2 linked regions of the Exiguobacterium sibiricum 7-3 genome follow. Each later gene encodes a partner of the first gene's protein in a complex. Links are inferred from orthologs where the notes say so. Each region holds a gene or a part of one and is shown in the gene's direction. Other genes may lie near its edges.

Evidence for each region.
Region 2: the proteins of mecA (region 1) and clpC are in contact, whole or in part, in a solved structure (PDB 3PXG), measured with the Bacillus subtilis proteins. The link is inferred for Exiguobacterium sibiricum 7-3 from one-to-one orthologs.

Annotation. Positions count from the first base shown.
Region 1 is NZ_KK211190.1:1,007,465-1,019,638, forward strand. The notes cover bases 6,580-9,419. They hold mecA (adaptor protein MecA), read left to right. Parts: upstream 6,580-7,606; coding sequence 7,607-8,233; downstream 8,234-9,419. Other genes in these bases: P402_RS17045 (hypothetical protein), read left to right, coding at 6,727-6,864; spxA (transcriptional regulator SpxA), read left to right, coding at 7,039-7,437; P402_RS0106030 (SDR family NAD(P)-dependent oxidoreductase), read right to left, coding at 8,309-9,031; cls (cardiolipin synthase), read left to right, coding at 9,093-9,419. Also shown: P402_RS0105985 (peptide ABC transporter substrate-binding protein), read left to right, coding at 1-1,571; opp3b (oligopeptide ABC transporter permease), read left to right, coding at 1,909-2,835; opp3C (oligopeptide ABC transporter permease), read left to right, coding at 2,835-3,866; P402_RS0106000 (ABC transporter ATP-binding protein), read left to right, coding at 3,894-4,967; P402_RS0106005 (ABC transporter ATP-binding protein), read left to right, coding at 4,967-5,920; P402_RS0106010 (HD domain-containing protein), read right to left, coding at 5,970-6,503; more of cls, read left to right, coding at 9,420-10,604; P402_RS0106040 (competence protein CoiA family protein), read left to right, coding at 10,620-11,687; pepF (oligoendopeptidase F), read left to right, coding at 11,693-12,174. UniProt on the Bacillus subtilis protein: Enables the recognition and targeting of unfolded and aggregated proteins to the ClpC protease or to other proteins involved in proteolysis. Acts negatively in the development of competence by binding ComK and recruiting it to the ClpCP protease.
Region 2 is NZ_JHZS01000004.1:989-13,446, forward strand. The notes cover bases 769-3,892. They hold clpC (ATP-dependent protease ATP-binding subunit ClpC), read left to right. Parts: upstream 769-1,168; coding sequence 1,169-3,616; downstream 3,617-3,892. Other genes in these bases: P402_RS0100015 (ATP--guanido phosphotransferase), read left to right, coding at 769-1,169; radA (DNA repair protein RadA), read left to right, coding at 3,696-3,892. Also shown: P402_RS0100010 (hypothetical protein), read left to right, coding at 1-103; more of P402_RS0100015, read left to right, coding at 96-768; more of radA, read left to right, coding at 3,893-5,072; P402_RS0100030 (PIN/TRAM domain-containing protein), read left to right, coding at 5,204-6,292; ispD (2-C-methyl-D-erythritol 4-phosphate cytidylyltransferase), read left to right, coding at 6,351-7,034; ispF (2-C-methyl-D-erythritol 2,4-cyclodiphosphate synthase), read left to right, coding at 7,037-7,519; gltX (glutamate--tRNA ligase), read left to right, coding at 7,565-9,010; cysE (serine O-acetyltransferase), read left to right, coding at 9,275-9,958; cysS (cysteine--tRNA ligase), read left to right, coding at 9,912-11,309; P402_RS0100060 (Mini-ribonuclease 3), read left to right, coding at 11,306-11,710; 23S rRNA (guanosine(2251)-2'-O)-methyltransferase RlmB, read left to right, coding at 11,802-12,458. UniProt on the Bacillus subtilis protein: Competence gene repressor; required for cell growth at high temperature. Negative regulator of comK expression. May interact with MecA to negatively regulate comK.

The DNA of each region.
Region 1 (12,174 bases):
GAAGCGTTGTGCTTGCAGGTTGTTCAACAACAGGTGACGGAGATAAAGATGCAGGTTCTTCTAAAGGCAAAAAAGTTTTACGTTTAACGGATACGTCTGATATTACGACGGTCGATCCGGCACAAGCGACAGATGCAGTTGCCTTCAACATGATCGGCAACACGATGGAAGGTCTCTACCGTTTAGACAAAGACGGGAAAGCGATTCCGGCACTTGCTGAAAAAACAGATATTTCAAGTGATAACCTCACATATACATTCACGCTACGCGACTCTAAATGGTCCGACGGTACACCGGTCAAAGCACAGGATTTTGAATTTGCATGGAAACGTGCCGTTGATCCAAAAACAGCTTCTGGTTATGCGTACATCTTCGATACAGTCAAAAATGGCGCTGATGTCTCGCAAGGGAAAAAACCGGTTGACGAGCTAGGTGTCAAAGCAATTGACGATAAGACACTTGAAGTAACACTCGAACGTCCGGCACCATACTTCCTTTCGCTTACATCATTCGGAACGTATACGCCAATCAGCGAAGATTTCTATAACAAAAACAAAAAAGACTTCTCGCTCAAACCGGATAAGCTTTTGTACAACGGTCCTTTCGTTTGGACATCTTGGAAAACGGATTCAAAACGTGTTCTGACGAAAAACGAAAACTACTGGGATAAAGATGCCGTCAAATTGGACGAGGTCTCAATCAGTGTCGTTAAAGATAATTCAACGGTCGTAAATCTGTATGATACAGATGAAATCGATTATGCCGGCCTCACTTCAGAGCAGGTTGCAACATATGAATCAAAACCTGAATTCAAGACAGCACTTCGTTCATCGATCGCTTACTTGAAATTCAACAACGAAGACGAAACAATGAAAAACGTCGACGCACGTAAAGCGATCGCACGGGCAATCGATCCAAAAGGAATTACGGATACGTTACTTGCGAACGGTTCGATTCCGACTACAAGCTTCATTCCAAAAGAGTTCATCAAAGATGACGCAGGTAAAGATTACACAAGCGACATCAATTGGTTCGACCGGGATGCAAAAGAAGCAGCTGATCTTTGGAAAAAAGCAAACGGTGATAAGAAAGCAACGATTGAACTCTTGTCATTCGACAGCGAAGACGCGAAGAAAATCAGTGAATACATGAAGGGACAGATCGAGAAAAACCTTCCGAATGTCACTGTTGCAATCAAACAACAACCGTTCAAGAATAAACTTGATCTAGAAGCAAAAGGCGATTACCAAATGTCGTATGCGCTTTGGGGTCCAGACTATCAAGATCCAATGTCGAACTTATCGATCTTTGAATCAACAAACAGTCAAAATGACGTGAATTACAAATCATCTGCCTACGATAAATTGTTGAATGCTGCCAACGAAGAATCAGATGTCACAAAACGTCTTGATCTCTTTAAACAAGCAGAGTCACAATTGATCGAAAAAGACCAAGCAATCGCACCGATTTATCAAGCGGGTGCCGCATTCTTGAGTCGTCCGACGGTCAAAGACTTTAACCGTCAAGTCTTTGGTGCTGACTTCCAGTACAAATATGTTGATGTGAAGTAATTGAAAAACGGAGCGTCCTTGAGAACGTTTTCAAGGAACGCTCCTGTTTTATACGATTTTTTCTGAATGGAAACTCATTTTGTTAGCAGAAATGTGAACTTTTCGTAAAAAATAGGTTCTAATTACTTTGTTAGCAAAGTATAATGGAATCAAACGAAAAATTCTGAAATATTGGTTAACTGTGAAAAAACAGCGGCCAGGGGGCGTCAATCAGTCCGAAATAAAAAAGAATTTTAATTTTTACGACAAAATTCTTGAATGTTCCGACAATTTTGGGTCATACTGATTTTATTGATGTTTCGAAAAAAACAGAAAATCTTTATAGGGGGTGCCATCTATGGGCCGTTATTTAGCTCAACGCCTTGTTTACGGCGTACTGACGTTTTTACTCATCGCTTCGTTCACTTTCTTCCTAATGGATCTGTTACCAGGTTCACCGTTCCAAAACCAGGAGAAACTTTCTCCTGAACAGTTGGATATCCTGCGGGATAAATACAACTTGAATGATCCGCTTCCACAACGCTATGCAGCGTACATGGTCAACTTAGTACAAGGGGACCTCGGCGTATCATTTAAATATGACAGCCGTCCAGTAACAGATTTGATTATGGAACGAATTGGACCATCCGCTCAATTAGGTATTCAAGCCCTTGTTCTAGGTGTATTACTTGGTCTTGTTCTAGGTGTTGTCGCGGCTCTTCGCCACAATACTGCAGTTGACTATGGTGCGATGTTCATTTCGGTACTCGGGATTTCCGTGCCATCATTCGTATTTGCGTCACTTCTTCAATATTATATCGGAGTGAAATGGGGCGTATTGCCAGTAGCCTTCTGGGAAAGTCCAGCACATACGATTCTTCCGACCGTTTCCTTATCGCTCGGCGTAACGGCCTCGATTGCCCGTTTCGTTCGAACGGAAATGCTTGAAGTCACCGGGCAGGATTACGTGACACTCGCTAAGGCAAAAGGCCTAGATGGTCAATCAATCACTTGGAAACACATGGTGCGTAATGCCTTGATTCCAGCAATCACGATTCTTGGACCGATGACGGCAGCCTTGATTACCGGAACATTCGTTATCGAGAAAATCTTTGCAGTACCGGGTCTTGGTGAATTGTTCGTTTCATCCATCACACAAAATGACTACACGGTCATCATGGGGACAACACTGTTCTTCTCAGCAGTCTTCATCTTGATGATCTTGATCGTCGATATTCTGTACGGTGTCGTTGATCCACGGATTCGTTTGGGGGGTAGCAAATAATGGCAGAACAAAATTCAAATGCAAAAGCAGAACAGTTCGACTCATCGCTGTTCCAACCAGTAGAATTTAATGAACAAGCAGGCGAACGAATTGCCGGGAAAAGCTTAAACTTCTGGCAAGATGCGTGGACACGCCTTCGTAAAAACAAAGCGGCTATCCTGTCGCTCGTCATCATCGTCATCATTGCACTGTTATCACTATTCGGACCAATGTTGTCTGGTAGAGATGCTTATACCCAAACAATTACCCAAGCTAAACTACCACCAAAAATCACAGGTCTTGAGTGGGCTGGTTTTGATGGAATGGCAACACTTGGTGAAAAGCCGATCGATTTTTATGAAACGAAACAAGTAAAAGATACATTCTGGTTTGGTACGGACCATCTCGGTCGTGACTTATGGTCACGCGTCTGGGAAGGAACACGGATTTCACTCTTCATCGGTTTTGTCGCAGCGCTTATTGATGTTTTAGTTGGTGTCACGTATGGCGGTATTTCCGCTTACTACGGTGGACGCGTCGATAATATCATGCAACGGATTGCGGAAATCTTGACAGGGATTCCGAACTTGATTTTAATCATCTTGTTCATCTTGATTCTTGAACCGGGAATCACAACCATCATCCTCGCGATGACAATCACCGGCTGGATTGGTATGAGTCGACTTGTACGTGGACAGATCCTGAAACTTAAGAACCAGGAATTCGTTCTCGCAGCACGTACACTTGGTGCTTCTAGCGCACGTTTAGTATTCAAGCATTTGATTCCAAATACACTCGGTACAATCATCATTTCATTGATGTTCACGATTCCAGGTGCGATCTTCTTCGAGGCTTTCTTAAGCTTCATCGGTCTTGGTCTTGCTCCACCACAACCATCACTGGGTACACTGATCAATGAAGGGTACAAAGAATTAAAAACATTCCCTTACTTGCTCGTCATCCCGTCTACAATCCTCGTACTTGTCATGATCAGCTTTAACATGCTAGCCGATGGATTACGTGATGCGTTCGACCCACGTCTGCGTCGCTAACGGAAATAAGAGAGGAGTTCATCCACAATGGAAACTATTTTATCAGTACGCGACCTGACTGTCGCTTTCCATACGTATGCTGGGACGGTTCAAGCCGTCCGCGGTGTATCGTTTGATTTAAAGAAAGGCGAAACACTTGCCATCGTTGGTGAATCTGGTTCAGGTAAGTCGGTTACATCAAAAGCCATCATGCGTTTGATTCCGAATCCTCCCGGTGAGATCACAAAAGGTGAAATCATGTTTGACGGGCGTGACTTGGTCAAACTCTCAGATAAAGAAATGCAAAAAGTCCGTGGTCGTGATATCGCGATGATCTTCCAGGATCCGATGACATCATTAAATCCGACGATGACCATCTTCAAACAGATTGCAGAAGGTTTGAAACGTCACCAAGGATTGACAGGCGACGCAGCGAAAAAACGGACGTTAGAATTACTGACACTTGTTGGAATTCCGAACCCGGAAGCGCGTCTGAAGCAGTATCCGCACCAACTTTCAGGTGGGATGCGTCAACGGATTGTTATCGCGATTGCACTGGCTTGTAATCCTAAAGTCTTGATCGCCGATGAGCCGACGACAGCACTTGATGTTACGATTCAAGCGCAGATTCTTGAGTTGTTAAAAGACATTCAACAAAAAACAGGTACAGCCATCATCTTCATCACGCACGATCTTGGTGTCGTAGCGAACATGGCAGACCGTGTAGCGGTTATGTATGCTGGGAAGTTGATTGAAAAAGGAACGGTTGATGAAATTTTCTATGAGCCACGTCATCCTTACACATGGGGACTGCTTGGATCAATGCCACGACCGTCTGATGATCGCTCGCAAGACTTACCGGCGATTCCTGGTACGCCACCGAACTTATTACATCCACCAGTTGGTGATGCATTCGCACCACGTAATCAGTACGCAATGAAAATTGATTTCGAGAAAGAACCTCCGTTCTTCCCGATCACAGATACTCATGAAGCGGCAACTTGGTTATTACATCCACAAGCACCATATGTAGAACCACCAGTAGCCATCCGCGATCTTGCGCTGAAATATCGTCCAGATAGCACATTCGCGAAATCGCTTCTGAAAGGCGGTCTAAAGTAATGGAGAATCGTAGTAAATTACTTGAAGTAAAAAACTTGAAACAGCACTTTAATATTGGTCGTGGCCGTGTCGTTAAAGCGGTTGACGGTTTGTCATTCGATATCTACGAAGGGGAAGTTCTTGGTCTCGTTGGAGAGTCAGGTTGTGGAAAATCGACAACGGGGCGTTCCATCATCGGTTTATACGATGCGACGGACGGAGAAGTCCTTTTCAAAGGTGAAAATGTTCATGCTAAAAAATCGCGTAAAGAGAAATTGAAATTCAACCGTTCGATGCAAATGATTTTCCAAGATCCATATGCATCATTAAATCCACGGATGACAGTCGGAGATATCATCGCGGAAGGAATTGATATTCATGGTCTTGCCAAGTCGAAAGACGAGCGAAACGACCGTGTGTATGATCTTCTTGAAACGGTCGGTTTGACGAAAGAACACGCAAGCCGTTATCCGCATGAATTCTCAGGTGGACAACGTCAACGGATCGGGATTGCCCGTGCGTTAGCCGTTGAACCAGACTTCATCATTGCCGATGAGCCAATCTCTGCACTAGATGTATCGATTCAAGCACAGGTTGTCAACTTGATGAAGAAGTTGCAACGTGATCGCAGTCTGACATATCTGTTCATTGCCCACGATCTATCAATGGTCAAATATATCTCAGATCGTATCGGAGTCATGTATCAAGGTCACCTCGTAGAATTATGTGACGCGGATCGTCTTTATGAAAATCCGGTCCATGCTTATACGAAATCCTTGTTATCAGCGATTCCACTTCCGGACCCGGAGCATGAGCGGACACGTAAGCGGATCATTTATGATCGGCCGACAGGCGGAGCGGTTGGGAAATCGAATGAAGATTCGAGTATCCCGCCATTACGCGAAATCGAGCCGGGTCATTACGTCTCAATGACAGATGCAGAACTCGAAGCATATCAAGCACAACTTGTCTAATCAAACCAAACTAAAAGGCATTCCTGAATCAATTCGGGAATGCCTTTTTTTAATTTTCGGAAGCAATACGAGGAAGGTTGTTGAAGCGGTGGACAACCGAATCAAGAGCATGCAGACGCTTGATGGCTTCTTCGAATGGAATCTTCTCATAATGATGAAGACCACCCGGTTGTTCTTCGAGCGTATCTGCATCGTGCACCAATTGTTGCAACGGAGTACGGTTGATCGTACCAGGCGGTAAATAAGAATCTGTATGCAGAAGAACCGCTAAGGCGATTTCTTTTGCACGCTCTGGCTCTTCGCCAAGACGAATCAACAGTTTATGTGCCCGTTCTGCCCCTTTAATCGCATGGATATCATTCTGACGGTAGAGATCATAATTCCAGGTGCCGTCCGTATACCATTCGTAATGACCTATATCATGAAGCAAGGCAGCTTTCGTCGCCGTATCTGCATCAAGGCCACGTTGCGTGGCGAGTGTCAAAGCCTGTTCCGCTACAGAAATGGCATGATTCAAGCCGGATCGTTCTAGATATTTTTGAGCAATCGGATGCTCAATGATTGTAACGAGAGTAACTGCCATAAGAAAATAACTCCTTTCACGAGTAAGTATTTCTATACACTTTACGTGAAGTTGAAGACAATTGCAACTATTTCCTGAAGTCGAATCGACAATCTCACATAATTAATTGTCTGAAGTAGGAATAGAAATCTGGTAAACGTGGTATACTAAGTAATATAGAAGATGATAATTTAGCTTTCGTTGGTTAACTGTTCTTTTTTCGGACCGAGTGAGGTGTCGGAGTATGAAAGAACGTGATAAGAAGAAAAAGTTGAAAAAACGCCTTTTGCGGGACATTTTCGAAAAAAAATTAAAAGAGATTAAACTCCCGAAAGCAAAAGAGACGATTTCTCAACCCTTTGATCACACACCAGCTTGCTGAAGCCACCTGGTGGCTCTGGCAAGTTTTTTTACGAAAAGTTCTTTCATCTCAAAACATATTGGGTTTTATTTCAGTTGAAATCAATGTAAACTATCAAGTAATAGAATCATCAGCTGCTGTGTAATACATTTACGCAGGAGAAATGATGTGAAATCAGGGGGAGGATGTTTTTCAATGGTAACACTCTATACTTCACCAAGCTGTACTTCTTGTCGTAAAGCGCGCGCATGGCTTGAAGAACATGAAATCCCATTTGTGGAACGCAATATTTTCTCAGAACCATTATCGCTTGATGAAATTAAACAGATCCTTCGTATGACAGAAGACGGAACGGATGAAATCATTTCGACCCGTTCAAAAGTCTTTTCAAAATTAGATGTATCGGTTGAAAATCTATCATTACAACACTTGTATGATTTAATTCAAGAATATCCAGGATTGTTGCGCCGTCCGATTTTGATTGATGAAAAGCGTCTACAAGTTGGATACAATGAAGATGAAATCCGCCGATTTTTACCACGTAAAGTTCGTACTTTCCAATTATTAGAAGCACAGCGCCTTGTCAACGAATAATATACACCGAGCACGCTGCTTTCTGAGCAGTGTGCTTTTTGTTACCGCCTAAAAAGGTTAAAATAGAGATAACAAAGGAATATACCTTATATGTTTAATGATTCTTTTGAATCTATGTGAAGTGCTCGTTCGTATACTAGATAAGAGCGAGAGGAAAGGAGTGGACATATTGAAAATCGAACGCGTCAATGACAACACCGTCAAGTTCTTCATTACGTACACGGACATCGAACGCCGCGGCTTCGCCCGAGACGAGATTTGGTACAACCGTGAGCGTGGAGAACAGCTATTCTGGCAGATGATGGATGAAGCGAATGAAAAAGAGTCCATCTCCTTCGAAGGTCCACTATGGATACAAGTACAGGCATTTGAAAAAGGTTTAGAAGTCACCGTTACAATCGCTAAAACAACGATTGACGGAGAGCAAGTTGACGAAGATGAGTTGGATTCGTTACTTCGTTCCGCGATGTCTGATGCGGAAGAAAAAGAAACGGAACTCAGTCAAGATGTCTTATTTGAAACAATAGATTTCGAGCATATCATTGCCCTTAGCCAATATGCAGAAGCACCGATCTTCGAAGAAGTAAAGACCGCGCTTTATCAAAAAGATGGACTCTACCTGTTGCATCTTCATTTCAAAGATGAGACTGAAGTGGAAGAGCAGGAAAATGTGATGAGCCTGATTGCAGAGTACTTGAACTTTAGTGAACAGACGATTCATCCTGTAGCTGAGTACGGAAAAATAATCGTGCCTGACAACGTCTTTACGTTTATCCGGAAACAGTTTCCGAATTAACTGATGTATCGAACGATATAACCGAAAAGGACTGCTCCAATTTGTTTGGAAGCAGTCCTTTGTTGTGTAGAAGAATCAAGTGAGGGTGTACCCGCCATCGACGACCAATGTTTGTCCGTTGATGTAGCTCGCTTTATCGGATAATAAAAAGCAGACGACTTCTGCAATTTCAGACGGTTGAGCTGCTTCACCACGTAAATGATGTTTCATCGCTAAATCAAACTTATCTTTTCCGCCATATAAAGAATGACTCAACTTCGTATCGACAGGACCGGGACAAATAGCATTAAAACGATATTTTCCGTGAAACCGAGCGGCATATGTTTTCGTAAGCGTAAGAAGAGCACTTTTGGAAGATGCATACGGCAAGAGCATGGCAGGGAATTTGATATGACCGACGATCGCACTATTATTGACGATGGAAGCACCCCGGCTCAGCCGTTTGACAGCATGTTGAATGATCTGTTCCGGTGCATGATAATTGACTTGAAAGACTTCGGCTTGTTGTTCAGTCACACGCTCTGGTGCAACCGGCTTTCCAAAGGTTCCGGCATTGTTAAAGATGCCATCAAGTGTTGGGAATCGTTCTTTTGTGTCTTCGAAAAACCGATCAATATCTGAAGGCGCAGACAAGTCGACCGCAAAGAAGTGGATTCGTCCTTCACCGCGACTTTCCAAGTCTTTACCACGCTCCTCATTTCGTCCAAGCGCGAGGACGGTATGTCCTTCTTTTGCTAATTGTAAGGCGGTAGCTTCACCAATTCCACTTGTTGCACCAGTCACTAGATACGTTTTCATTTTGAATCGTCCCTTCTACATAAAAGTGTGTCATTCATAACAAATTACAGGAGGGGATACCATGTTGCGGCGTGTCCAATTACTTATGACGCTACTATTGACAGTCAGTCTGATCGGGTTTCTTTCTTATTACTGGAGTGTGTACATGGTAGGATGGCTCTCCCTCGTCATCATTCTCGTCGTACTGAGTGTATTCGTCATCATCTTGCTTGAGAACCGGAACCCTGAGCGAACGCTTGTCTGGGCGCTCGTCATGATGGCACTCCCGGTCGTCGGTGTTTTCGTGTATTTCACCTTTGGTCAAAATTATAGACGAAAAAGAATGTTTCGTCTGAAAGCAATGCTCGATGAAGAGTCTTACATTAAATATCGTACCCAGTTTGATCATGGGATACACAATCGGGTGTTCCAACATGAACGTTACACGAAAGTTGTTAAACTTATCGATTCTATCAGCCGCTTGCCGATTTCGTATAATAGCCATACGAAAGTATTGACGAATGGACAGCAGAAATTTCCTTTGTTGTTAGCTGAGATCCGTCAAGCAGAACACCATATTCATTTGGAGTACTATATCGTCCGGGATGACGGACTTGCGCTTGAATTGCAGGAAGCTTTGATTGAGCGTGCAGAAGCCGGGGTAGAGGTTCGTTTTTTGTATGATGCCGTCGGCTGTTTCTCAACGGACAAAGCCTACTTCAAAAAAATGGAGGCGGTCGGAATCGAAGTGCGTCCATTTTTCCCTGTCGTTCTGCCTTTCATCTCGAGTAAATCCAATTACCGCAATCATCGGAAAATCGTTGTCATTGACGGTACAGTTGCTTTCACGGGTGGAATCAATATTGGAGACGAGTATATGGGAAAAGATAAGATGTTTGGATTTTGGCGAGATACCCATCTGCTGGTCAGAGGAGAAGCAGTTTCGGAGTTGCAACTGATTTTCCTTCAGGACTGGTACTATATGACGGGAGAAAGGTTGTTTACACCGTATTACATGAAACCGCTTGAAGTCATGGAGGAGGCGACAGGGGGCGTCCAAATCATTGCGAGCGGACCGGATGAACCCCATGAAACAATGAAGTCTTTATACTTTGGTTTAATCACGGAAGCCCGCAGTTCGGTTTATATCGCTTCTCCTTATTTAATTCCGGACGAAGACTTGATGACAGCTTTGAAGACCGCAGCCATGTCTGGTATTGATGTCCGAATCCTCTTGCCGAGTTTCCCGGACCATAAAGTTGTTTTTTATGCCAGTCGCTCTTATTTTGACGACTTATTATTAGCAGGTGTAAAGATTTACGAATACAACAAAGGATTCATGCACTCAAAAGTCATTGTAGTCGATGATGCGATTGCGACAATCGGGACAGCGAATATGGACTTAAGAAGTTTCCATTTGAACTTTGAAGTAAATGCCTTTTTATACGGTACAAATTCCGTCCATGAATTGACACGTGATTTTTATGAAGATTTTTCAAATTCTTCACAGGTTGAACGCAGTGTATTTATTCAAAGGAGTTTTAGTCAACGTTTGATTGAATCAATTTCGCGGTTATTTTCACCGTTGCTCTAGTGAGGAGGGGGTAAGATGTTTGAGGCGATGGATGAGCAAGGAAATCGAATCAACAGTCAGCTTGAGACCTTACAATCGTTAGCAGGCAAAATACTGTACTGTCCGTATTGCCAAACACGCCTTCGGATCCGACAAGGAAAAAAACGGCTTCATTTTGTTCACATGACGGCATGTACCGGTGAATCGTCAGAACATCAATTTTGGAAAAAGCGACTTGCTACCTATTTTGAAAATCTGCGATTCAAGGTTGAAATTGAGGCTGTACGGGGACGAAGACGATTTGATCTTTTAATATGGCCCGGAGAAATCGGGATTGAGATTCAGCGCTCGAAAATGAGCGCTGAAGAATGGCGACGGAGATGGTCGATCGATCAACAAGGTGGATACCAAGTGCGGTGGATTGGGTTTCATGAGTCGAACGGTCGGTTTCTTAAGCTCGATGGCTGGATGAAGCCGGCATTTATGAAGAATGGTTATATTGATTTAGTCGAGCAGGAACAAATCATCCGCTACATGCATCCACTTCCGTTCGCACAACGTTTTGTAATCTGTCAACGCGTGTCCTTGTCAGTGGAACAATTTCTTTTCCCACGTCCGGTACCGCGACAATTCCTCGAACGACCATGGACGAAACTGATAAAACACTATCGGCTTCGTCCTTTCTTTTCTTCGTTGCCGCATCGTTATGTACGCTTTCCTCTTTATCAGTCCAATCTTTGCGTCTCTACACTTCCATCCTGGTGTTTTTTGCCCTTATCCCCGTTACTGTCCGTACCTGTCCATCCTTTTGAAATTCAAATAGCAGTTTACCTTCGTTTAAAAGGAAATTACTCCGTTCCTGATCTCCTTTCAATCCTCATAGAATGTTTGACACAGTCGAAGATTCCATATGAGCTATCTGATTTATATGTTCTGATTGAAGAATGGATGGCGATGATCAATTTTCTTCACTACCACCTGTCTGAACTTTTTCAAAACCGTCCTGTTGATTTACCGACTCGCTTGGAAGAAGATCAAAAGTTAGCAGGAGCGCTTCGTTTGTTTGTCGAAAGGGAAACAGGTATAAATGAAGTAAAGGAGTGATTCAAATGGCAGAAGTATTAACACGAAAAGACGTTAAGAACGAAGAGACGTGGAATTTAGAATCTATTTATGAAACGAACGAAAAATGGGAAGAAGAATTTGAGTCAGTGAAAGCAATGCTTCCACTACTTGTCGAGTATAAAGGGCGTCTTGCACAGTCGGATGCAACTTTATTTGAAGGACTTCAACTTCGTGACGAAATCTCAAGACGGCTGCATAAGCTCTATACATATGCACATATGCGTTACGATGAGAATACAGCGGATAGTTTTTATCAGGCGATGAATGACCGTGCCCGGACGCTGGCTTCGCAAATTGGTGCGACATTAGCATTCATGACACCTGAGCTGTTAGAAGTTCCAGAAGAGACGATCGCTTCTTACTTGGATCAGAATCCAGATTTAGCGCTTTACCGTCACGCGTTTGACGAGTTGAACCGTGAACGGGAACACGTCTTGTCAGAAGCGGAAGAAGCGATTCTCGCAAA
Region 2 (12,458 bases), on another replicon or contig:
CAAAGAACAATTAAACCGTAAGATCTTATCGGAAGACTATGAAGAAGCAGAACTCATCAAGCAGCAGATTGTGAATGTGGAGGAGGATTTGCGCCATGTTTGAAGAACTATTGACGCAACCTCTTAGTCAAAAGATGGATCAGCAGGCACCTTACGATGATATCGTCGTTTCGACACGGATTCGCTTAGCGCGTAATGTGGCCCATTATCCATTTTCGACAAGAATGACAGAAAATCAGGCAAATGCGTTAATCAACGAAACAGAACGTCAATTATCCGGACTAAAAGGATTTCAATTCGGGCGAGTCGATCAAGTCGATGCCTTAACACGAACTGCTTTAGTGGAAAAACATTTGATCAGTCCTGCTCTTGCGACGCATCCCCGAACCGGACTTTTTATAAGCGAAGATGAGCAAATCAGTGTCATGGTGAATGAAGAAGACCATTTCCGTATTCAAACTCTTTTACCGGGTCTGCAGTTAGAAGAAGCATTTCGGGTGGCAAAGCAAGTCGACCGTTTAATCAGTGAACGTTTCAAGATAGCTTTTGATGATACGCTGGGGTATTTGACGACTTGTCCGAGTAACGTCGGCACAGGTTTACGGGCTTCGGTCATGTTGCATTTACCGGGACTCGTTCTGACAAATCAAATCCAAGGGTATATTAAACACCTGCGGCAGCTAGGTTTTGCGATTCGTGGGCGTTACGGCGAAGGAAGCGATGCTTCAGGCCGAATGTTTCAATTGTCGAATCAACGGACACTTGGAGCCAGTGAAGATATGCTGATTACGGATTATCAATTTGCAGTTGAAGCATTAATTGAAGCAGAACAGGCTGCAAGAAAAGGATTATTGGAGACGTATCAAGAAGAACTAGAAGACCGGCTCTACCGGTCATCCGGAATTTTACGATCGGCCCGATTAATTACGGCACGGGAAGCAACAGAACGTTTATCAGATGTCCGGTTAGCCGATAGCCTAGGTTTGGCAGTCGAACTTCCGCCAAACTTATTCCATCATTTGCTTGTATCGCTACAAACAGGTTTTCTACAAAAGCATTTCGGGAAACAATTAACATCAAGAGAACGGGACATCGAACGAGCGAGCACCATTCGTCAGATGTTAACCGAACAGACAAACAGGGATCACACACAAGGAGGTTTTGCGTAATGATGTTTGGACGATTCACAGAACGTGCTCAACGCGTACTCGCACTTGCACAAGAAGAAGCGGTACGTCTTGGTCACCATAATATCGGGACAGAACACATTTTACTCGGACTTGTACGTGAAGGAGACGGGATTGCTGCGAAAGCCTTGACAGCACTTGGACTCAGTTCAGATAAGATTCAAATGGAAGTTGAAGCTTTAATCGGTCGCGGTCAAGACGGTGCGACAACGATTCACTATACACCACGCGCGAAAAAAGTCATCGAGCTGTCGATGGATGAGGCCCGTAAACTAGGCCATTCGTACGTTGGTACAGAACACCTCCTACTTGGTTTAATCCGTGAAGGAGAAGGCGTCGCAGCACGTGTCTTAAACAACCTTGGCATCAGTCTCTCTAAAGCCCGTCAGCAAGTACTCCAATTGCTTGGCAACAGCGAAACGACAGCCAATGCGTCGCAAGCGGGCTCTGGTGTCGCGACACCGACGCTTGATGGTCTCGCACGCGACTTGACACAACAAGCACGGGAGACACGTCTTGATCCAGTCATCGGTCGTGCGAAAGAAATCCAACGTGTCATTGAAGTCTTAAGCCGTCGGACGAAAAACAATCCGGTCTTAATCGGAGAGCCGGGTGTTGGTAAAACAGCCGTCGTCGAAGGGCTTGCCCAACAAATCATCAACAATGAAGTACCGGAGACGTTACGGAATAAACGCGTCATGGTTCTCGATATGGGAACACTCGTCGCCGGAACAAAATACCGTGGTGAGTTCGAAGACCGTTTGAAAAAAGTCATGGACGAGATTCGTCAGGCTGGAAACATCATTCTCTTCATCGACGAATTGCACACATTAATTGGTGCCGGTGGAGCAGAAGGAGCAATTGATGCATCAAACATCCTCAAGCCGTCACTTGCCCGTGGTGAATTGCAATGTATCGGTGCGACAACACTGGATGAGTACCGGAAGTACATCGAAAAAGATGCGGCACTCGAACGTCGTTTCCAACCGATTCAAGTTGCTGAACCAACAACAGATGAAGCGACACAAATCTTGTTTGGTCTTCGCGACCGTTATGAAGCACACCACCGTGTGACGATTACGGATGAAGCGATTCAAGAAGCCGTAACACTTTCGGACCGTTACATCTCAGACCGTTTCCTACCGGATAAAGCAATCGACTTGGTTGATGAAGCCGCTTCAAAAGTTCGTTTACGCTCATATACAGCACCACCGAACTTAAAAGAAGTCGAAGCGAAGCTTGAAGGTATTCGTAAAGACAAAGACGAAGCCGTTCAAAGCCAGGAATTCGAAAAAGCAGCCAGTCTCCGTGATACAGAACAAAAATTGCGTGATGAATTGGAACGCTTAAAAGAAGAATGGCAGAACAAGCAAGGCAACGAAAAATTAGAAGTGACAAAAGACGATATCGCACAAGTCGTCGCCAACTGGACAGGTGTTCCGGTCACGAAGATTGCAGAAGAAGAAACCGACCGCTTATTACGTCTTGAAGAAATTCTTCATGGACGTGTCATCGGTCAAAATGAAGCCGTTAAATCGATTTCAAAAGCAATCCGTCGTGCACGCGCTGGTTTAAAAGATCCAAAACGTCCAATTGGTTCATTTATTTTCCTCGGACCAACCGGTGTCGGTAAAACGGAACTTGCCCGGGCTGTCGCGGAAGCGATGTTCGGTGACGAAGATGCCATCATCCGAATCGATATGTCCGAGTACATGGAGAAACATGCGACAAGTCGCCTTGTAGGTTCTCCTCCGGGATATGTCGGATATGAAGAAGGCGGTCAGTTAACGGAGAAAGTACGCCGGAAACCATACTCTGTTATCTTGCTTGATGAAATTGAGAAAGCACACCCTGAAGTCTTCAACATTTTGCTTCAAGTGCTAGACGACGGTCGCTTGACGGATTCAAAAGGTCGGACAGTCGACTTCCGAAATACGATCATCGTCATGACGTCAAATGTCGGAGCAAGTGCACTCAAACGCAACAAATACGTTGGCTTTGCAGTCTCGGATGATACGGATCGTGAGTACAAAGATATGAAGGGGAAAGTCATGGATGAGCTGAAAAAAGCCTTCCGTCCTGAATTCTTGAACCGGATTGACGAAACGATCGTCTTCCACTCACTTGAGAAAAAACACATCGAGGAAATCGTCAAATTAATGGCAAAAACACTTGAAAAACGTCTGGCGGAACAACAAGTGCATTTCGAGTTGACGCCGGCCGCGCTCTCGAAAATCGCGGATATCGGATATGATCCGGAATACGGAGCCCGTCCAATCCGTCGTGCTCTTCAACGGGAAGCAGAGGATCGTTTGTCAGAAGCCTTGCTTGCTGGTGATATTCAAAAAGGTGAGCGGGTGGCACTTGATGTCGAAGATGGTGAATTTATCGTCCGCCGTCATCAAGCTGAACCAGCAACGACCGAATAATTGATCAACAGGGTCCAGCTTTCGCAAGTATGAGGCGAAAGCTGGATTTTTTTCTTGATAAAAAGAAAGGATGAATCAATTGGCTAAACTAAAGACGAAGTTTGTTTGCCAAAGTTGTGGAACGGAATCTCCGAAATGGATGGGCCGTTGCTCCGGCTGTGGGGAATGGAACACGATGGTCGAAGAAGTCATAGAAGAGAAAAAGGCACGGCGGGGTTCTGCCTTCGTGCACACGACGACAAAACAATTAAAACCGGAACGGTTATCGAATATCTTGTCACAGGAAGAAAGCCGCGTCTTTACGGGTAGCGGTGAATTTGACCGGGTTCTCGGCGGTGGGATTGTACCGGGCTCGATGGTTCTTGTCGGTGGAGATCCCGGAATCGGGAAGTCGACGATTTTACTTCAGACAAGTGCACGACTCGCCGCGCGTGGAGAGAAAGTCTTGTATATTTCAGGGGAAGAATCGCTTAAACAAACAAAATTACGGGCGGAACGACTCGGCTTACCGACACAGGACCTGTTTGTCTTGAGCGAGACGGACATGAATATGATCGAACGGGTCGTCGATGAAGAAAACCCGGCCTTCCTGATTATCGACTCGATTCAGACCGTCTATATTGATGAGATTCAGTCGGCTCCAGGCAGTGTCACGCAAGTCCGGGAATGTACAGCGATGCTGATGAAAATTGCCAAGAGTCGTGGTATTGCGATCTTCATCGTCGGTCATGTGACCAAACAGGGATCGATTGCCGGACCGCGTCTGCTTGAGCATATGGTCGATGCCGTGCTGTACTTTGAAGGGGAACGCCACCATACGTTCCGGATTTTACGTGCCGTCAAAAACCGCTTTGGTTCGACGAATGAAATCGGCATTTTTGAAATGCGGGAATCAGGTCTTGAAGAAGTCTTGAATCCATCTGAGATTTTCCTGGAAGAACGGACATCCGGTGTGTCCGGTTCGACCATCGTCGCCTCAATGGAAGGAACGCGGACAGTTCTTGTGGAACTACAAGCTTTGATTTCTCCGACATCGTTCGGTAATCCACGCCGTATGGCGACCGGAATCGATCAGAATAAAGTCGCTTTGCTGATGGCTGTTTTAGAAAAACGGTCGGGCTTGTTGCTCCAGACGCAAGATGCGTATCTCAAGGCGGCAGGTGGAGTCAAACTCGATGAACCGGCGATCGATTTAGCAATTTGTGTCGCAGTCGCATCCAGTTTCCGCGATAAGCCGACGCGACCGACAGATGTCGTCATCGGAGAAGTCGGATTGACCGGAGAAGTCAGACGCGTATCACGGATCGAACAACGGGTCGCGGAAGCGGCGAAGCTTGGTTTCACCCGTGCGATCATTCCGAAAAACAATCTGGGTGGCTGGACGTATCCGCCCGGCATCACGGTAATCGGTGTTGAAAGTGTCGATGAAGCGTTACGGGAAACGATTCCGTTTTAAGCGGTTTCAACTATGGCAAAAGATGGGGAAGGTGTAACAGACCTGTAAACAGTTTCCCCATCTTAAGGCGTAGGTGATTCAAATAAATACATGTTACAATGAACTTAAAATAATAAAAGGAGGTGGGAAGATTGAAAATCGTCATCAGGATCTTTTTTGCATTACTAGGTCTTGCGCTTGGTATCTTGTTGCTTCCTCAATTATTTCAGCTGATTGAAGCGGCGACGAAGATGGCTTTCCCGGAATGGTTGATGACCACATATGTAACAGGAACGATTGGTGCACTCATATTTTTATTAATTGGATTATTCATTACGGATTCTGTGATTCGACTTCTCCGGTTTTTAGAAGAAAAGTTAGTGAAAGCACCGGTCGCCGATTTATTTTTCGGCACATTCGGCTTATTGGTTGGTCTTGTCATGGCATTTCTTGTCAGCATGCTGATTGAACTAGTCGGTATTCCATTACTCAGTAATGTGTTAACCGTGATTGTCGCAGTTTTGTTCGGTTACCTCGGATTCACGGTCGGTTACCGGAAGCGTCACGAACTGACAAAAGTCTTCTTGCGTAACAGTAACAATCAGACGGAGAAAAAAGCAGCTGAGCCTGTTATTGTGGCAAAATCGAACAGTAAAGTTCTCGATACGAGTGTCATCATCGACGGCCGGATTACCGATATCGCGAAAACCGGATTTGTGGAAGGTAAACTGATTGTTCCGCAATTCGTCATCGGTGAGTTGCAGTATATTGCGGATTCATCAGATACACTGAAGCGAAACCGCGGACGTCGTGGACTCGATGTGCTGAAGGAATTGCAATCGATTCCCGGGATGGAAGTTGAAATTTATGACGGTGATTTTGAGGATGTTCCGGAAGTTGACATCAAGTTGATTAAACTGGCAGAACTGATCAAAGGAATCGTCGTCACGAACGACTACAACTTAAATAAGGTCTGTGAAGTGCGGAACGTACCCGTCTTGAACATTAACGATTTGGCGAATGCCGTCAAACAGGTGGTGATTCCCGGTGAAGAGATGACGGTTCTTGTCATCAAAGAAGGAAAAGAGCAAAAACAGGGAATTGCGTACCTCGAGGATGGAACGATGGTCGTCGTTGAAGAGGGAAAACATTTGATTTCGAAAACGATTGGTGTTGTCGTGACAAGTGTGCTGCAGACGTCTGCAGGACGAATGATTTTCGCGAAACCCCAGGAAAAATAAACAGCGGACTGCCAAATCTATTTTGGCAGTCTTTACTTATGGGAAAAGAGGGAATTAGATGAAAGAGCACACATATCGGATTGTCATTCCGGCCGCCGGAGCAGGGAAACGGATGGGGGCCGATCGAAACAAGTTGATGCTGACGTTACGAAACCGTTCCATCATCGAATGGACACTGGATGTCTTTGAGCAGGATCCGGCTTGTCTTGAAATTATTCTTGCGATTAATCCAGCGGAGCAATCGTGGTTCGAACGTATCACGGCACAATACAAGACATCGATCCGTCTCGTCCCGGGTGGGCGGGAACGCCAGGAAAGTGTGCAGCGTGGACTAGAGGCGGTGACAGAACCGGGTATCGTCTTGATTCATGACGGAGCACGACCGTTCGTGACTGTCGAATCGATTCAGCAGGTCGTCGAAGCAGCTGAACAGACCGGAGCTGCGATTTTAGGGGTGCCGATTAAGGATACCGTCAAACGGATTGACGGCGACGTGATTGTCGAGACGGTCCCCCGCGATCAGCTGATGGCAGCCCAAACACCGCAAGCCTTTGATTTAGAGAAGATTCGAAGCATTCATGCCAAAGCGGCGACGGAATTTTTAGGTACGGATGACGCAAGTTTGATAGAATGGGACGGAGGAACGGTGACTTGGGTCACCGGACAATATGAGAACATTAAAGTGACGACACCGGACGATTTACTGTTTGGAGAAGCCATTCTAACGAAACGAGGGAAATGATGATGATTCGAATTGGACAAGGATTTGATGTACATGCCTTTGCAGAGGATCGCAAACTGATTTTAGGTGGAATCGAGATTCCGCATACGAAAGGGTTACTCGGTCATTCGGATGCTGACGTCCTGTTACATACGATTGCTGACGCGGCTCTTGGTGCGATCGCAGCGGGCGATATCGGAAAACACTTCCCCGATACGGACCCGGAATTTAAAGACGCCGACTCAGCAAAATTGTTGCAGCACGTTTATGCACTCGTCAAAGCACAAGGTTATGAACTGGGCAATTTAGACGCGACCGTCATTGCACAAGCTCCAAAGTTACGTCCATACATCGATACGATGCGGGCACGGATCGCGGAACTTCTTGACGCGGATATCGAACAAATCAACGTCAAGGCGACGACGACGGAATGGCTCGGCTTTACGGGACGTGAAGAAGGAATCGCATGTCAGGCTGTGATTTTGCTGAAACGAATCGAAGAATAAGGTATACTAGGTAAGCGAATTTTAGACTAAAGGAGTGGATCGGTAATGGCAGAAGTACGTGTACGTTATGCACCAAGTCCAACGGGACACCTTCATATTGGAAACGCACGAACAGCATTGTTTAACTACCTGTTTGCACGACATGCAGGCGGCAAGATGATTTTACGGATTGAGGATACGGATCAGAAACGAAACATCGATGGTGGTGTGGAAAGTCAGATGAAGTACCTCGAATGGCTCGGCATCGACTGGGATGAAGGTCCGGGTCGCGGTGGCGACTATGGTCCTTACTTCCAAATGGAGCGACTCGATCTGTACAAAAAATACACAGACGAGTTACTTGAAAAAGGACTGGCTTACCGCTGTTATATGACATCGGAAGAGCTCGAAGCAGAACGGGAAGCGCAAATCGCCCGTGGGGAAGCACCACGTTATTCAGGTGCACACCGCAACCTGACGCAAGAACAAGAAGAGGCGTTCGTTGCAGAAGGACGGACACCGTCGATTCGGATCCGTGTTCCGGAAAGCGTCACCTACACATGGAACGATATCGTCAAAGAAGACGTCTCGTTCGAATCAAAAGACTTCGGCGATTGGGTCATCGTTAAAAAAGACGGGATTCCGACGTACAACTTTGCTGTCGTCGTTGATGATCACTTGATGGAAATCAGCCACGTCCTGCGTGGAGACGACCATATCTCGAACACACCGAAGCAGATGATGATTTATGATGCGTTCGGTTGGGACTATCCGACATTCGGTCACATGACATTGATTGTCAACGAAGAACACAAAAAACTCTCGAAACGTGATCAGTCGATCATCCAATACATCGAGCAGTATAAAGATCTCGGTTACTTGCCGGAAGCGTTACTTAACTTCGTGACGTTACTTGGGTGGTCGCCGGTCGGTGAACAGGAAATCTTCACAAAAGAAGAGTTCATCGAAATTTTCGATGCGTCCCGTCTTTCAAAAAGTCCAGCTGTCTTTGACCAACAAAAACTGGCTTGGATTAACGGTCAATACATGAAACACCAATCGTTCGAAGAAGTATTCGAAGCAAGCCTGCCATTCCTGCAAGACGCGGGACGTGTGTCAAGCGAACCGACGGAAGAAGAACTTGTCTGGGCACAAAACCTGGTCGGATTATACCGGGAACAGATGACACATGGCGCAGAAATCGTCGAGCTTTCAGAGATGTTCTTTGAGGATGAACTGGTGTATGATGAAGAGGCAAACACTGTCTTGGCAGGAGAAACCGTTCCTGCAGTCTTGAGTGAATTCGCGAACCAGTTGCGGACACTTGAAGAATGGACACCGGAAGCCATTAAAGGGGCAATCAAAGCAACCCAAAAAGCAACCGGACAAAAAGGGAAAAATCTGTTCATGCCAATCCGTGTCGCAACGACCGGACAAACACACGGACCAGAGCTTCCGAACACGATTCAATTATTAGGAAAAGACCGCGTACTTGCGCGTCTAGACGCATAAAATAAAGCGTAGATGAGGAAAGTAGGAACGATGTCCGTTGTACAGAGACAAGCTTGAGTGGTGAGAAAGCTTGAACGGACGCGCTTTCGAAATGCCCCTCTGAGTGCTACCCGAAATCAGTGAGAGTAGGCGTAGACGTATCTCCGGCGTTAACGGACCGGAGAGGGATGATTCAGTTCATCCAAACAGAGTGGGACCGCGCTGATTGGCGTCTCTGTGCAGCGATGCACGGGGGCGCTTTTTCTTATGGAGAGGAGAACGAACATGACACGGATGCGTGAAGATATCCGCAATGTATTTAAACAGGATCCGGCAGCCCGGAGTACGATGGAAGTCGTCTTGACCTATCCGGGATTACATGCCGTCTGGATGCACCGGTTGGCTCATCGTATGTGGAAGATGAATTTGCATCTTGCCGCACGGCTGTTGTCGCAATTCAGCCGGTTCCTGACGGGAATTGAGATTCATCCCGGTGCGACAATCGGCCGGCGTCTCTTCATCGACCATGGTATGGGAGTCGTCATTGGGGAAACGGCGATTATCGGCGACGATGTCACCCTGTTCCAAGGTGTGACACTGGGGGGAACAGGGAAAGAAACGGGCAAACGGCATCCGACACTCGGAAATGGTGTCCTCGTATCAGCCGGAGCACGCGTACTCGGTGATATCACGATTGGTGATTCATCGAAGATTGGCGCAAGCTCCGTTGTTCTAAAAAATGTACCGTCAAATGCGACAGTTGTCGGAATTCCCGGACGTGTCGTGATACAAGACGGAATAAAAGTCGATGCACCGCTTGATCATCAATTACCCGATCCGGTTCGTGAATGCCAGGAACGGGTTGAACTGGAACTTGAACAATTAAAACGTGAGATTGAACGAATAAAAGGAGGACACCGCCATGATACAACTTTACAACAGCATGACCGGAAAAAAGGAACCGTTTAAACCGCTCGAAGAAGGAAAGGTCAAGATGTATGTTTGTGGACCAACCGTCTATAACTACATCCATATCGGGAATGCCCGTCCGGCCATCGTCTTTGATACGGTCCGCCGCTACTTTACGTACCGGGGCTATGACGTTAAATATGTCTCGAACTTCACGGATGTCGACGATAAAATCATCCGGACAGCGAATGAGCTCGGAGAAGATTACCATGCACTGACGAAACGATTCATCGAAGCCTATCACGCGGATACAGGTGCGTTGAATGTCCAAAAAGCGGATATTCATCCGCTCGTCACGGAAACGATGGACGATATCATCGCTTTCATCGAAGTGCTCGTCGAAAAAGGGAATGCCTATGCGTCAAGCGGAGATGTCTACTTCCGGACACGCAGCTTTAAAGATTACGGTCAGCTAAGTCAACAGTCGATTGATGAACTCCGCTCGGGTGCGCGGATCGAAGTCGGCGAGAAAAAAGAAGATCCGCTCGATTTCGTCCTATGGAAAGCAGCGAAACCGGGTGAACCGGCATGGACGAGTCCATGGGGAGAAGGCCGTCCCGGCTGGCACATCGAGTGCTCAGCGATGGCGAAAAAGTATCTCGGGGATACGATTGATATTCATGCGGGCGGACAAGACCTTAAATTCCCGCACCATGAAAATGAGATTGCTCAATCGGAAGCTTGCAACTCACAGAAGTTTGCGAACTACTGGATGCATAACGGGTTCCTTAACATCGAAAATGAAAAGATGTCAAAATCACTGGGCAACTTCTTAACGGTCCACGAAGCGATTCAAGCCGTCGATCCGATGGTCTTACGTTTCTTCATGCTGTCGGTCCAGTACCGTCATCCGATCAACTACAGTCGTGACCTGATTGATCAGGCAGCAAACGGGTTGGCACGAATCCGTGAATCGGTCGCAAACGTTGAACATCGTTTGACGATGACGGCTAATCTTGGAACAGCAACTGACAAATGGTTGAACCGGATCGAAGAAATCAAACAGCACTTCATCACATCGATGGATGATGATTTCAATACGGCGAACGCTGTGACCGATTTGTTTGATCTGTCGAAGGAAGCGAACCTCTACCTTGGAGAAGACCAGGTCGCAACAGACGTGCTGGAACGATTCTTGGCAGTGTTCCATGAACTGTCGACGGTCCTCGGTGTCACGTTGACGATTGAAAAAGGGTTGCTCGATGAAGAAGTCGAACAGTTGATTCGCGATCGTGACACAGCACGAAAAGAACGGGACTTCGCCCGGGCAGACGCGATCCGTGATCAACTGCGTGACCAAGGCATCCTGCTTGAGGATACAGCGCAAGGGATGCGGTGGAAGCGCGGATGAAGAACTACAAACAATTAAATGCCCTGGCACTCGCTTATATGGGCGATGTTGTCTACGAGATGCACGTCCGGGAACGGTTGCTTGAAAAGGGATATGTCAAACCGGGTGAGTTGCATCAGGCTGCCATCCGCTATGTCCGCGCTCAGGCGCAAGCCTTCGTCGTGACACACTGGTTAAATGAAAATACGTTAACAGAAGAAGAACAAGCCGTCGTCCGGCGTGGGAAGAACGCGAAATCCGGTTCTGTCCCGAAAAGTACGGATGTTCATACGTACCGTTATGCAACGGCGTTTGAAGCATTGCTCGGATATATCTATCTTGCAGAAGGAGGGGATCGTCTTGAAGAACTCATCGGACAAGCGTTCGAATTACTCGAAGCCGAAGCAACGGACGGAAAATAAACCGTTCCAACCGGCGCGTAAACCAAAAGATAAGTCACATGGCGAAAAAACGAGACAGAAGAAAGTTGAAGCAAAACAAGAAGAGACCATCGTGATCGAGCCGCTTGAGGAAGGACAGGATTTCTTATACGGACGGAATCCCGTTCTCGAAGCCTTACGGACAGGGCGTGAGATGAACAAGCTCTTTATCCAGGAAGGGCAGCAGAAAGGACCGCTTGCCGTCATTCATGCGATGGCAAAAGAAGCAGGTGTCCAAACGCAAATCGTTCCGCGCTCGAAATTACACGGTCTGACGGGAAGTGACAATCACCAGGGTGTCGTGGCTGCCGTCGCGGCATACGAGTATGCGGAACTCGACGATATTTTTGCACTGGCAGAAAAGAAGGACGAGACACCGTTGATGATTTTACTCGATGAACTTGAAGACCCGCATAATCTCGGATCGATTCTCCGGACGGCAGATGCCGTCGGTGCCCACGGGATCATCATTCCGAAACGCCGGTCGGTCGGATTGACACAGGTCGTCGCGAAAGCTTCGACCGGTGCAATCGAACATATCCCGGTCGTTCGTGTGACGAACCTGACACGGACGATGGAAGACTTAAAGAAAAAAGGGATCTGGTTCGTTGGAACGGATGCCCGCGAGAGCGACGACTACCGGACGCTCGACGGAACGATGCCGCTTGGAATCGTCATCGGCAGCGAAGGAAAAGGTATGAGCCGGCTCGTCCGCGAAAAATGTGATTTC